3 regions of the Streptomyces sp. NBC_00457 genome follow, and region 3 is predicted to be linked to each of the others. Evidence: riboswitches for the same ligand, from Rfam matches in the RefSeq annotation. Region 3 holds a riboswitch; each other region holds the start of a gene.
The links. A riboswitch is a leader RNA that binds a small molecule or an ion and turns the genes downstream of it on or off. The one in region 3 is predicted to bind cyclic di-AMP.

Region 1 (4,336 bases), 4.0 Mb from region 3:
CCCGGCGTCCTCGTCGGCAAGGACCAGCTGGACGCCGTACGAGAGAACGTCCTGGCGGGCAGGCAGCCGTGGCTGAAGGCGTTCCTCGACATGCGGGACAGCAGATACGGGGCGTACAAGTACCGGGCCGAGCCGTACCGGACCGTGAACTGCCCGGCCGGTGCCATGGCGGGCCGGGGCTGCATCCAGGAGCGTACGGACGCCATCGCCGCCTACACCCAGGCCCTGCTGTTCACGGTCACCGGCAAGCGGCAGCACGCCGTCAAGGCCCGGGAGATCATGGACGGCTGGTCGGCGAAGCTGAAGCGGCACACCGGGCAGAACGCCGGACTCCAGGCGGCCTGGGCCGGATCGACCTGGGCGCGGGCCGCCGAGATCGTGCGGCACACACCCGGCGCCGACTGGCCCGCCGACCGCGTACAGCGCTTCGAGACCATGCTCCGCACCGTCTACCTCCCCCGCGTCACCCGCCGGGTCCTGGACGTCAACGGAAACCGGGATCTCGCCTCGACCGACGCGGCCATCGGGATCGCCGTCTTCCTCGACGACCACAAGACCTTCAATCACGCCCTGCGACGCTTCCGCGACCGTGTCCCCGCCTACTTCTACCTGCGCAAGGACGGCCGCCACCCGCTCACCGCGCCCGGCTCCGGCATGGACACCCCGCAGCGGCTGCGGTCGTACTGGTTCCAGCAGTCGACGTACAAGGACGGCGTCACCCAGGAGACCTGCCGTGACTTCGAGCACGTCGGCCACTCCCTCGCCGCCACCGCCCACATCGCCGAGACGGCCTGGCACCAGGGCGTCGACCTGTACGGCGAGGTCAAGGACCGGCTCAAGGCCGCCCTGTCCCTCCACGCCCGGCACCAGCTGGGCGAGCCCGCGCCTGCCTGGCTGTGCGGCGGCAAGGTCTCCAGAACCATGGGCCCCGACCTGGAAGTCGTACTGAACCATCTGGAAGACCGGCTTCACGTCACCGTCCCCGCCGCCCGCACACTCGCCGAGCGCACCCGCCCGGCCGGTACCGACGGGCTCTTCGTCGCCTGGGAGACGCTCACCCACGCGCGCAAACCCGCAGGGTGAATCAACGTGTGGTCATGGGTGTCCCGCGGATGGCGTAGACTAGTGAACACAACGACGCGGGGTGGAGCAGCTCGGTAGCTCGCTGGGCTCATAACCCAGAGGTCGCAGGTTCAAATCCTGTCCCCGCTACCAAAAATGCAGTTCAAGAGGCTCTTCGGATTTGTCCGAAGAGCCTCTTGCTGTGTTCGGGACTGTCCAAAGGTCCGCCTGATTCTGGCGAGGATGCCCCGAGGTTCACGCTGGGGAGGGTCCCCTCCTGAGGCTCTGCTTGCTGCCCGGCGCGGGGCGTTCACACGGCTGTCCGGCGGAGCCGGGGAATGCGAACAACTGCCCTACATGTCACCGGTTGTGGTGATCGTCGTGCGAATGGCGGTGAAACTGCTGCCAACGCCCGAGCAGGCGTCGGCCCTTCAGGCGACCCTGCATGCCTGCAACCGGGCAGCCACATACGCCTCGCAGGTTGCCTTCGCCAAGAACCTCAAGGACCGCAACCGCCTGCAGAAAGAGGTGTACACGACTCTGAAGGCCAACCTGCGGGCCGGGAACCTCGGCCCGCCCACCTCCAGGCGGCACCGCAAGGCTGTCAGTACTCCGATGTTCTTCCGCCCGGAGGCGGCCCAGCCGTTCGACGACCGTTGCCTGTCCTGGCAGTACGACGCACGCACCGTCTCCATCTGGACCGTGGACGGGCGGATGAGGGGTATCCGCTTCGCCTGTTCGCCCGACCAGCTCAAGATCCTTGTGGCCTGCCGCAGGGGCGAGAGCGATCTCGTCCGGCGTGGCGGGAAGTGGTTCCTGATCGCCACCTGCGACATTCCGGATCCCGAGGAGTACGAGCCGGTCGGCTGGATCGGCGTGGACCGGGGCATCGTGAACCTGGCCACCACCTCCTCGGCCTGTCCGGCGACGGACCGGCCCAGTTCGTCAGCCGCCTCCAGGCGACCTTGTTCTCGTGGTTCCGGGCGCACCCGGTCGGCGACCGTGCGCTGGGCGGGCTGCTGGTGATGGACGAGGCGCAGAACTTCGTGCCGTCCGGTGCGGCGAATCCGAGTACGGAGAGCACGGTCGAACTCATCCGCCAGATACGGAAATACGGACTCGGGATGGTCCTCAATACGGACTCGGGATGGTCCTCGCCTCGCAGACGCCCAGGGGGATCCACAATCAGGCGCTGGGCAACACGGTGAACCAGTTCATCGGCCGCCTTACCGTTCCCGCTCAGATCAACGCCGTCGAGACCATGGCGGAGGCGCGCAACGCGACCCTCGACAACCTCGGTGGTCTTCGGAGCGGCCAGTTCAACGCCGCGACCGAGGGGACCGGCTTCAGCAAGACCGAGGTGCCTATCTGCCTCAGTCACCACGATGTGCCGCTCACGGAGGACGAGATCGTCGAGCGCGCGCGCCGCGGGCTCGATCGTCGTCACCCCGCGTGAGTGGACGGCCTCGTTCCGGTAACAACTGACGCAACGTCAGAACTGATGTGACTGCTGAGTTGCTGCCGCGGCGTGGTCAACTCGCCCGATTTTCACCGGTCATGGCCTGTACGTCCTGCGCAAAAACGTTAACGATCAAGCGGAACCGCTTGGAATCCGGCCCCCGCGTCTATTAACGTTCGATAACGCAGCGCGGTCGTCCCAGCCGTCACAAGAGTCGGCTCCGTGCGCACGCGCCGAATTCCGCAAGGGAACCGGGGAACCACCACCTTGGGGTGAATCGCGCGGATGCCACCGTGGAAGCACGGAGGGTATACGCGCGTAGGAGACCTTCCTGCTCCGAACCCGTCAGCTAACCCGGTAGGCGAGAAGGAAGGAAAGGAGTACGCCTACGTGGCGTCCAACCGGCCTGCCCCCGAGGCCCCCTTCGTGCCGAGTCAGCGCGAGCCCGACACCTTTGTGTACAGCGGCTTCCGCACCGACGACGAGGGCCCGCTGGAGGAGTGGAACCCCACCGAGGAGTCCATTCGTCCCATACGTGGCCGGCACCGCGTCAGCAAGCAGCGCAACGGTGCATTCGCCCGTAGCTCCACGGTTCTCGGCGTCGGCGTCATAGCCGCCGTCGGCGCGGGCGGTATGGCCAGCGCCAACACCGGCAAGCCGCCGGTGTCCATCTCCCTGCCCGACCTGCCGTCCGTGGGCTCGATCATCTCGGACGACGCCGCCGAGGACTCGGCGGACACCGCGACCGCGCTCAGCACTGTCAGCGTGGCCTCCACCGAGAGCGAGCAGTCCGCCGCCGACGCCGGTGAGACGCTGCGCTCCCGGATCCTCGCCCAGGCCGAGCGGCAGCAGGACCAGGTCGACAGCAAGGCCGCGCAGGCCGTGCAGGCCGCCGCGCAGAAGGAGGCCGCCGAAGCGGCCGCCAAGGCGGAGCAGGAGGCCAAGGCCAAGGCCGCCGCCGCGAAGAAGAAGGCGGAGGAGGAGGCCGCGGCCAAGGCGGAGGCCGAGCGGCTCGCCCAGCTGGCCAAGCAGTTCGCGCTGCCGACCTCCTCGTACACCATCACCTCGACCTTCGGTCAGGCCGGTTCCCTCTGGTCCTCCGGCTACCACACCGGCCTCGACTTCGCCGCCCCCACCGGCACGCTCATCAAGGCCATCCACAGCGGCACGATCACCGAGGCCGGCTGGGACGGCTCCTACGGCTACAAGACCGTCCTCACCCTCGACGACGGCACCGAGCTCTGGTACGCCCACCAGTCCTCGATCAGCGTCAGCGTCGGCCAGAAGGTAGCCACCGGCGACGTCATCGGCCGCGTCGGCGCCACCGGCAACGTCACCGGCGCCCACCTCCACCTCGAGGTCCACACCGGCAGCTCCGACAGCGGCGGCATCGACCCGATGGCCTGGCTGCGAAGCAAGGGGCTGAACCCCTGAGGTAGGGCTCTGCGGCGGGGGCTGTCGGACCGCCCGCCGCCGTCTGGGCTGCGGGCATTCGCATGGGCGGTCTCGGCCGCGGGCATTCGCGCGGCCTGGGGCGGTGCCCACCCGGCAGGCGGCGCTGCGTCGTCGTCCAGTCAAGCTGCGAGCATTCGTGCCGCAGGGTCGGCGCCCACCCGGCAGGCGGCGCTGCGTCGTCGTCCTGCCAAGCTGCGGGCATTCGTGCCGCCTAGGGCGGCACGGGTGGGCGCAGGCGGCGCCCCGTCAGCGCCGGGCTGCGTGACCCACCCCCGCCCAGCCCCCACGCCGGGCCACTCGCAACGCCGGCTAGGTCCGATACGGGTTGTACGCCGGATACGGATACGGCACCGCATTCCC
Region 2 (4,336 bases), 2.7 Mb from region 3:
CGGGGTCGAGGCCGCCGTCGCGGTACTGTGCCGCCGCCATCGAACCCAGCGCGGCCCGCTCGGAGTTGAGGCCGTCCGTCTTGCGCGCCGCCTCGTCCCGCAGGTCCCGCAGGCGCTGCTCGGCCGCCTCCGACTTCTCCTTCGCGCCGTTGTACTTCTCGGTGGCGACCTCCGCCTCCTGGTACAGCTTGTCCACCTTCGCCTTGACCTGAGCGGGCGTCAGCTCCGGCTCCGCATGCCCGGTCCCGTCCAGACCGGTCGCGGTCGCGGCGCCCGCGAGGGCGATCGTGGCGGCCGTACGGACCGATGTGCCGCCGGTCGAACGCTGTCGGGGCTTGCGGTGCGCTGCCACGTGGACCTGCACGTCCTTTCGTCCGACCGCCGGGGCCGTGGGGGCCGCCGGCGGCTCTGCGTCCGGCGGCGACCCGCACAGGGGGAGCGGACCGCCGCCGGACCTTTTCGGCGGGGTGATCGACTGCCGCCCCTGGCCCGGGCGGCGGTGGGGAGCCGGTCACCTGGAGGAGGACGCTAAACCCGGGTGTGTCGGACGGGTAACGCCTTGCGCGGAACTGACGTGAGCGGACCGCGCGGTGACCGTAAGCGATCGTGATCCCGTTCCTGGGCCGTCGACTTCACGCAGTGTGGTGACCGAAGTGAGGATTCCGGGACTCCTGCGGATGACGGGCTGCTATGGGCCGCATATATGCAACCTCCGCGCCAAGCCGGGCCGGGGTGTCGCTGCCACAGGCCGGTGTCATGTGCCCCGACCGCCTCTGATTAGGCTCCGGCCTCATGGACGTACTCATCCATCTCTTCGTCGGCCTGCACATCATCGGCATCGCCGCCCTGCTCGGCGGCTTCTTCACCCAGCTGAAGGCGATGGGGCAGGGCACCGCCCGCTTCGTCCCCGCGATGCTGCACGGCGCGCTGACCATGCTGGTCACCGGCATGATCCTGGTCGGCCTCAACCAGGCCGACGACCAGTCCGTCAACAACATCAAGATCGGTGTGAAGCTGGCGCTGCTGGTCGTGATCCTCGGGCTCGTCTATGTGAAGCGCGACGACGAGAAGGTGGAGAAGCCGCTGTTCGGCCTGGTCGGACTGCTGACCACGGCGAACGTCTTCATCGCGGTGCTGTGGACCTGAGGTCCTGAGGTGCGGCGGCGGAGATGACGGCGGCCCGCGCGAGAGCGATCGCCTCGGTCCCCGCCGCCGTCAACCCCAACGGGAAGACGCTTCCTCAGGCCGGCCGTACCACGCTGTGGATCGACGACTCACCGTCGTAGAAGATCGACTCCTCGCGCACATAGGCGCCCGGCTTCGGTGCGTGGATCATCATGCCGTTGCCGATGTAGATGCCGACGTGGCTGATGTCGTCGTAGAAGAAGACCAGGTCGCCGGGTTGGGCGGCGGAAAGGGAGACGGTCGTGCCGGCGTTCACCTGGTCCCAGGTGGTGCGCGGGAGGGAGATGCCGGCGGCGTTCCAGGCGGCCTGGGTGAGGCCGGAGCAGTCGTAGGAGTCCGGGCCGGTGGCGCCCCAGACGTACGGCTTGCCGATCGTGGAGCGGGCGAAGGCGAGGACCTTCTCGGCCTTGGTGGCGTACGAGGAGTCGGCCACGGAGGTGTCGGAGGACTCCGACGTGCCGGTGCCGGTCTCCTGCCGCTGCTGCGCCGCCTCCTGGGCCGCCGCCTCCGCCGCGGCCTGCTGCCTGGCGAGCTCCGCGGCCTTGCGCTCGGCCTCCTGCTGCTTCTGCCGCTCGATCTCGGCGAGCCGCGCCTTCTCCTCGGCGGTCAGCTTCGACAGCAGTTCGCGCGCGTCGGCCAGCTTCTGCTGGACGGTCGTCTTGGCGGCCTTCAGGTCGCCCTGCGACTCGGTGAGCGTCTCGAGGCTCGCGGTGGCTTCCCGGCGCTTCTCCATCGTCGCGGACTGCTGCGTGACGAAGTCGTCGACCGCCTCCTTCTGACGGCCGGTCATCCGGTCCATCAGCTGGGTCTGGTCGAAGTAGTCCTGCGGGGTGTCCGCGAGCAGGAAGGTCGCCGTGTCGGGGGCGGAGGCGCCGGTGCGGTACTGGGCCGAGGCGAAGGAACCCAGTTCCTCGCGCGCCTCGTTGAGCTTCTGCGTGCGCTGCGCCACATCGTCGAGGAGGGTGTCGACACGCTTGCGCTGCTTGGTGGTCTTCTCTTTCGCCGAGTTGTACTTCTCGGTCGCCGACTCGGCCTGGCGGTAGAGATCGCCGACCTTCTTCTCGACCTCTTCGAGACTCGGCTTGTCGTCGGCCGCGGGGGCGGCGTTGGCCGACTGGGACAGCAGGGCTACGGAGGTGAGGGCCGCGGTGGCGAGGGCGGGGGTCCGTATGCCTGCGACGCGCGAACCCGAAGGACGCGACTTGCGGTGCGACGCCAAGGGAGGCGACTCCTTCCATCGTCCGCCTACCGAGTTAGCTGTCGGGTTCGGGCGGGTGGTTCGGAAGGGTTGCCCTACGACCGCTTCCCGAAGGGAAGTCCGGCCGATTCACCCCAAGTTCGGTGGGTCCCCGGCTCCGGACTGCCCCGTGGGCGTGCCGGACTCGGCGGAGGCCGTACGGCCCGGCGACGTTCGCCGGTAGGGGTCGTGCGGCCTGGAGGAACGCTAACCAACTCGTGTGGCCTCTGTGAAGGTTGATGGGCGAAATGCCCGATACATTTTCGTGACCTTAGCCCAGGGCGTCGCTCGCCGTGGTCAATACGGAAGGGTCTGCGGTGCGTTGCTCGTATTTTGTCCGGAGTGACGTCGTCCGCCCGCTTCGGGGCGGTAGCTTCCAGCCAGCCACGGTCGGGAGCCGTGGCGGCTGAGAGGGAGTACGGCCATGAGGAACCGCACCGCACTCGTCATCGCCACAGGAGTCGCACTCACCGTCACCGCGGGCATCGCACCCGCGAGCGCGGGCGCCGATCAGGCCGGCCGCACCGGCGGCAAACCCGTCGTCCGCGTGATCGCGAAGGGCCTCGACAATCCACGCCAGCTGTCGTACGACCACGGGCGCCTGTACGTCGCCGAGGCGGGCCGCGGCGGCAAGAAGTGCATCGGGGAGGGGCCGGAGGGCGAGACCTGCATCGGCCTCACGTCGGCCGTCACCAAGATCTACTGGAACGGGGGCGCGTGGAAGCACTACAGGGTGGTGCAGGGGCTGCCCTCGGCCGCCGCCCCTGACGGCGGCTTCGCGACCGGCGTCGACGGTGTCTCCGCGCGGCACGGCAAGGTCTGGGGCGTCGAGACCTTCGCCCCGCCGGAGGCCGGAGTGCCCACGACCCCGCCCTGGGACAAGCTCGGCAAGCTGCTGAAGATCAGCCACGGCACGGCGAAGATCGCCGCGGACATCGCGGCCGTGGAGCTGAAGCACAACCCGCACAAGGCATCCGTGGAGTCCAACCCGTACGCCGTCCTCGCCCTCCCCGACGGCCGCAAGATCGTCGCCGACGCCGCCGGCAACGACCTGATCGAGGTCTCGCCGTCGGGCCGGGCCCGCCCCTTCACCGTCTTCCCGGACCACGACAAGAACCAGTCCGTCCCGACCTCCCTGGCGCTCGGCCCCGACGGCAAGCTCTACGTCGGCGAGCTCAACGGCGAGAGCGAGAAGCCCACCGCGCGCGTGTGGCAGGTCGACCCCCGGACCGGCAAGATCCTCGGCTGGAAGTCCGGCTTCGGCTCGATCACCGGGCTCGCCCTCAACGGCAAGGGCGACCTGTACGTCAGCCAGCTCTTCGCCGGCGTCGTCACCAAGGTCTCCCACGGCAAGCGGACGAACGTGAAGGTCCCGTTCCCGGCGGGCGTGGCCGTCGACCCGCACGACAGCAAGGTCTACGTCTCGGCCTGGTCCGTCGCCGACCGGGACGGAACGGATCTGGGACAGGGCAAGACGCCGGGCGGCCAGGTCTGGAAGATCCTCGGCTTCTGAGCGGACTGGGGCGTCGCCAACTCTGAGACCCTTGGGCCTTGGAATTCGGCGATGTTCTCAGGGCGGCGGCGGGCTGTCAGTGGGGCGCCTTAGGGTCTGTCCGGTGGACCGGTTCGGGTTTCGCGCCGGTTCCTGATCAACAGACCCGAGCGGGGTCTGGTGCGGCAGATGTGCGTGCCAGGGCCCGCGACCCACGGACTGGGCCATCGGGCAGGCCCTAAACTCGGAGAGCGATGAGCAGCCTCTTTGATGACAGCTTTCTGGCGGACCTCCAGGCCCCGCGGGGCCCCGCGGAGGAACCCCCGCCGCCGCCCGAGGACGAGCATGTGCCGGAGCCGGTTCCGGACGATCTGTTCGGCGGGAAGTTCGACGCGCCGCCGGACCGGGACGCGTACTACCGG
Region 3 (4,336 bases):
CTGGCGGATCGCCGTGGCCCAACTCGCCGACGCGCGCGTGCAGATTACCGGCGGCGCCGGACACGACGACTCGGGCCTGCTGCGACTGGCGGCGGGCGAGTCGTTCACGACGCCCGTCTTCGCCGGCCTGTGGAGCGACGGCGGCTACGGCGGGGCGAGCCGCGCCTGGCACGCGTACCAGCGGACGTATGTCATTCCGGACGCGAGCGAGGACCGGCCGGTGCTCTTCAACTCCTGGGAGGCCACCGAGTTCGAGATCTCCGAGGAGCAGCAGCGGGCGCTGGCGCGGCGGGCCGCGGACATGGGCGTGGAGCTGTTCGTGGTCGACGACGGCTGGTTCGGGGCGCGGACCAGCGACCGGGCCGGGCTCGGCGACTGGACACCCAACCCCGACCGCTTCCCCGGCGGGCTCAAGCCGCTCGCGGACCACGTGCACGGTCTCGGTATGCAATTCGGTATCTGGGTCGAGCCCGAAATGGTCAATCCGGACAGCGATCTGTATCGCGCCCACCCTGAATGGGTGCAGCATCAAACCGGGCGCAAGCGGACGGAATTCCGCAATCAGCTCGTACTGAACCTCGCCCGCGAGGACGTTCAGGAGTACCTCTGGGAGCGGCTCGACATGCTCCTCTCCAGTGCCCCGATCGACTATGTGAAGTGGGACTTCAATCGCTGCTTCACCGATGCGGGCTGGCCGGGAGAGGCGTATCCGCAGCGGTTGTGGGTCGACCATGTGCGTGCGCTGTACGGCCTGTTGGACCGCCTGCGGGACGCGCACCCCGGCGTCGCCTTCGAGTCCTGCTCGGGCGGCGGCGGCCGGATCGACCTCGGGATCATGAGCCGTACGGATCAGGTGTGGACCTCGGACAACACCGACCCGCTCGACCGGCTCGCCATCCAGCACGGCTTCAGCCAGGTCCACCCCGCGCGCGTGATGGCGGCCTGGGTCACCGACAGCCCGAACGCCATGCTCAACGGCCGGGTCAGCTCGCTGCGCTTCCGGTTCGTGAGCGCCATGGCCGGGGTGCTCGGGGTCGGCGGTGACCTCACCGAGTGGACGGACGACGAGCTGGCCGAGGCCCGGAACTGGGTGGGTCTGTACAAGGAGATCCGGCCCCTCGTGCAGCGCGGCGACCTGTACCGGCTGCGGCCGCCGCAGGGCGGGCTGAGTGCGGTGCAGTACGTGCTCGGCGACGAGACCGTCGTCCTCGCCTGGCTCGAGGCGCAGCGTTACGGCGAGCCCGTTCCGGCGCTGCGGCTGCGCGGCCTCGACCCGACAGCGTCGTATGAATGCCGCGAAACGGGCGAAGTTCACCGGGGTGCGGTTTTGCTGCATCACGGGTTGCGCACGGGGCTGCGTGGTGACCTCGATGCGACAGTTCTCCGCCTGCGTCGCATCTGAGTGATCTGTCCGAATTAGGATCTTCATTCCAACTCGGTCTGGAATAAAGCCTCCTGGGGTGAAGCTGCGTGAGCAGCGTCATATTCGTGACCGAGCGTTGTCCGTCATGTTCACGTAATTCACGTGTTTTTCCAGGGGATTGAATCCGCCGACAGGGGCGGAATTCACGGAGGGTGACTGGGTTTTCTCACAAGGGATCAAGAGAAACGCACAACCATGGAACCTCTTGCTTGTCCCTTTGCGTCTTGGTCGCTTACGTTCGCCACCAATCCGGACGGACGCCCAATCCTGCCGCCGCCCGGAGACCGCTCAACTCACCCGTGAACGGCAGGAGCGGGGGACCCACTGGTACAACGCCTGTTCCGGTCTCCGGAACGGCTAGGGGTTAAGTCGCCACCGCGCGGCCGGACATCTCCAGTCCGCACCCGACAGCTCACCTCGTAGGCGCCGGAGAGGAATTCGTCATGCCCGCGAAGGGTAAGCACCGCCGTCCCAAGAGTCAGCGCTTCACTCGCTCGATCGCCGTCGCCGGAACCGGTGGCGCCGCGCTCGCCCTCCCGCTCCTGGGGGCCACCGGAGCGCACGCCGCTCCCGCAAAGTCGGTTTCGGAAAAGGCTGTTCAGTCGGTTCCGCAGACTGAAAAGAAGGCCGCCGAGAAGACCGCCGCCGCGAAGAGTTCGGGTGTGCGGACCTATTCGGTGAGGGCCGGTGACTACCTCTCCAAGATCGCCGACGAGCAGAATGTCAGCGGTGGCTGGAAGAAGCTCTATGCGGACAACCGGGAGGCCGTCGGCTCCGACCCGGCGCTGATCCACCCCGGCCTGAAGCTCTCGATCGGCAAGAAGGCCACGACCGGTTCTTCCAAGTCGTCGTCCTCTTCGTCTGATTCGCCTTCATCATCCGCTTCTTCGCCGAAGTCGTCCGGTTCTTCTGATTCATCTGCTTCTGGTGCGTCTTCTTCTGGTTCGTCGAAGTCGTCCTCGAACACGGCGACCACCCAGTCCTCCGACACCACGAGCACGGCTAGCGGCTTCTCCCTCCCCGTGGCCGGTGCCAGTATCGGTACCCCGTACCGCATGTCGGGCAGCATGTGGTCCAGCGGCTACCACACCGGCGTCGACTTCGCCGCCCCGACCGGCACTCCGCTCAAGGCCGTCGGCGCGGGCACGGTCGTCTCCGCGGGCTGGGGCGGCGCGTACGGCAACGAGGTCGTCATCAAGCTGGCCGACGGCCACTACGCGCAGTACGCCCACCTGTCCTCGCTCTCCGTCTCCAGCGGCCAGAGCGTGGCCGCGGGCCAGCAGATAGGCCTCTCCGGCTCGACCGGCAACTCGACCGGACCGCACCTGCACTTCGAGATCCGCACGACCCCGGACTACGGCTCGGACGTCGACCCCGTCGCCTACCTCCGCTCGAAGGGCGTCTCCGTCGGCTGACACCCGGCGCCTAAGCCGCCCCCACGCCACCGAAGGCCGGACCCCGATCCCCGGGTCCGGCCTTCGGTGTCGGCCGTGCGGGAATCCCGGTCGGGACGTATTCCTGAATTGGCGAACACTTTAGGAGTGGCTTATCTCACCGTCCGTCAACCCCTTCCTACGGTCGCGTAGCTCACATCGGAAGGTGAATCATGGGCCGATGTGGCAGACGATTCGAAGAATGACATCAGATCAGTGATCGGGTCGTACGTGGCGCTGGGGGACAGCTTCACCGAGGGCGTCGGCGACCCCGGCCCCGACGGGGCGTTCGTCGGCTGGGCCGACCGATTCGCGGTACTGCTCGCGGACCGGCGGCCGGAGGGCGACTTCGAGTACACCAACCTTGCCGTGCGCGGCAAACTCCTCGACCAGATCGTGGCCGACCAACTCCCCCGGGCCGTCCGACTCGCCCCGGACCTGGTCTCGTTCTGCGCGGGCGGCAACGACATCCTCCGGCCCGGAACCGACCCCGACGAGGTCGCCGAGCGCTTCGAGCGGGCGATCGTGCAACTCACCTCGGCCGTCGGCACCGTCATGGTGACGACCGGCTTCGACACCCGGCGCGTCCCGGTGCTGAAGCATCTGCGCGGCAAGATCGCCACCTACAACGGACATGTCCGGGCCATCGCCGACCGGTACGGCTGCCCGGTGCTCGACCTGTGGTCCCTGAAGGCCATTCAGGACCGGCGGGCCTGGGACGGCGACCGGCTCCACCTCTCGGCCGAGGGGCACACGCGCGTGGCGCTGCGCGCCGGCCAGGTCCTCGGCCTGGAGATCCCGGCCGACCCCGAGCAGCCCTGGCCCCCGCTGCCGCCGCGCGGCACCCTCGAGGTGCGGCGGGACGACGTCCACTGGGCGCGCGAGTATCTGGTGCCGTGGATCGGGCGGCGGTTGCGCGGGGAGTCGTCGGGCGACCATGTGACGGCGAAGGGCACGCTGTCGCCGGACGACATCAAGGAGCGGATCGCGTCCGTGGCTTGAGCCTGTGCCTCAGCGGGGGTGGTGGGGCGGCCCGGCTCACCACCCCGCCCGGCTGAGAGCCGGCCCGCTCACCGCCCCGACGCCGTGAACGCCGCCCGCTCCAGCCCCAGTTCGCGGGCGAGGGCGTCGTCCACCCATTCCTGCGCACGCGCGCGTGACACCGCTCCGGTGTAGGCGGTCATCTGTACGGCGAGTCCGTCGAGGAGGGCCGTGAGGCGCAGGGCCGCGCCGGTGGGATCCGGGCAGCGGAACTCGCCCGCGGCCACTCCTTCGGCGATGACCTCGGCGATCGCGGCCTTCCACTCCTTGTCGAGGTCCCGGGTGACTTCCCGCAGGGCGGGCTCGCGCAGCGCCGCAGCCCAGCCCTCGATCCACAGCCGCCAGCCCTTGGCCTGGCCCGTGGGCGCGTACCAGCGCACGGCGGTCCGAAGCCGGCGCAGCGCTGTCGTACGGCGGCCGAGCAGCCGGCGCAGCTGCG

Region 1: linked by a shared signal. The riboswitch ahead of OG828_RS26465 (M23 family metallopeptidase) and the one ahead of OG828_RS08220 (LysM peptidoglycan-binding domain-containing M23 family metallopeptidase) in region 3 are both predicted to bind cyclic di-AMP.
Region 2: linked by a shared signal. The riboswitch ahead of OG828_RS20145 (C40 family peptidase) and the one ahead of OG828_RS08220 (LysM peptidoglycan-binding domain-containing M23 family metallopeptidase) in region 3 are both predicted to bind cyclic di-AMP.

What each region holds. Positions count from the first base shown of each region.
Region 1 covers NZ_CP107905.1:5,801,223-5,805,558, forward strand. The annotation lists gene OG828_RS26445 (alginate lyase family protein) at 1-1,083, shown strand, start outside; tRNA gene OG828_RS26450 (tRNA-Met) at 1,139-1,215, shown strand; gene OG828_RS26455 (hypothetical protein) at 1,450-2,088, shown strand; gene OG828_RS26460 (hypothetical protein) at 2,210-2,518, shown strand; cyclic di-AMP (ydaO/yuaA leader) riboswitch at 2,743-2,900, shown strand; gene OG828_RS26465 (M23 family metallopeptidase) at 2,912-3,955, shown strand; gene OG828_RS26470 (PrsW family intramembrane metalloprotease) at 4,286-4,336, opposite strand, start outside.
Region 2 covers NZ_CP107905.1:4,477,401-4,481,736, reverse strand. The annotation lists gene OG828_RS20155 (C40 family peptidase) at 1-352, opposite strand, end outside; gene OG828_RS20150 (hypothetical protein) at 793-1,146, shown strand; gene OG828_RS20145 (C40 family peptidase) at 1,241-2,404, opposite strand; cyclic di-AMP (ydaO/yuaA leader) riboswitch at 2,413-2,583, opposite strand; gene OG828_RS20140 (ScyD/ScyE family protein) at 2,847-3,935, shown strand; gene pcrA (DNA helicase PcrA) at 4,169-4,336, shown strand, end outside.
Region 3 covers NZ_CP107905.1:1,764,889-1,769,224, reverse strand. The annotation lists gene OG828_RS08225 (alpha-galactosidase) at 1-1,402, shown strand, start outside; cyclic di-AMP (ydaO/yuaA leader) riboswitch at 1,699-1,864, shown strand; gene OG828_RS08220 (LysM peptidoglycan-binding domain-containing M23 family metallopeptidase) at 1,867-2,838, shown strand; gene OG828_RS08215 (SGNH/GDSL hydrolase family protein) at 3,073-3,858, shown strand; gene OG828_RS08210 (TetR/AcrR family transcriptional regulator) at 3,927-4,336, opposite strand, start outside.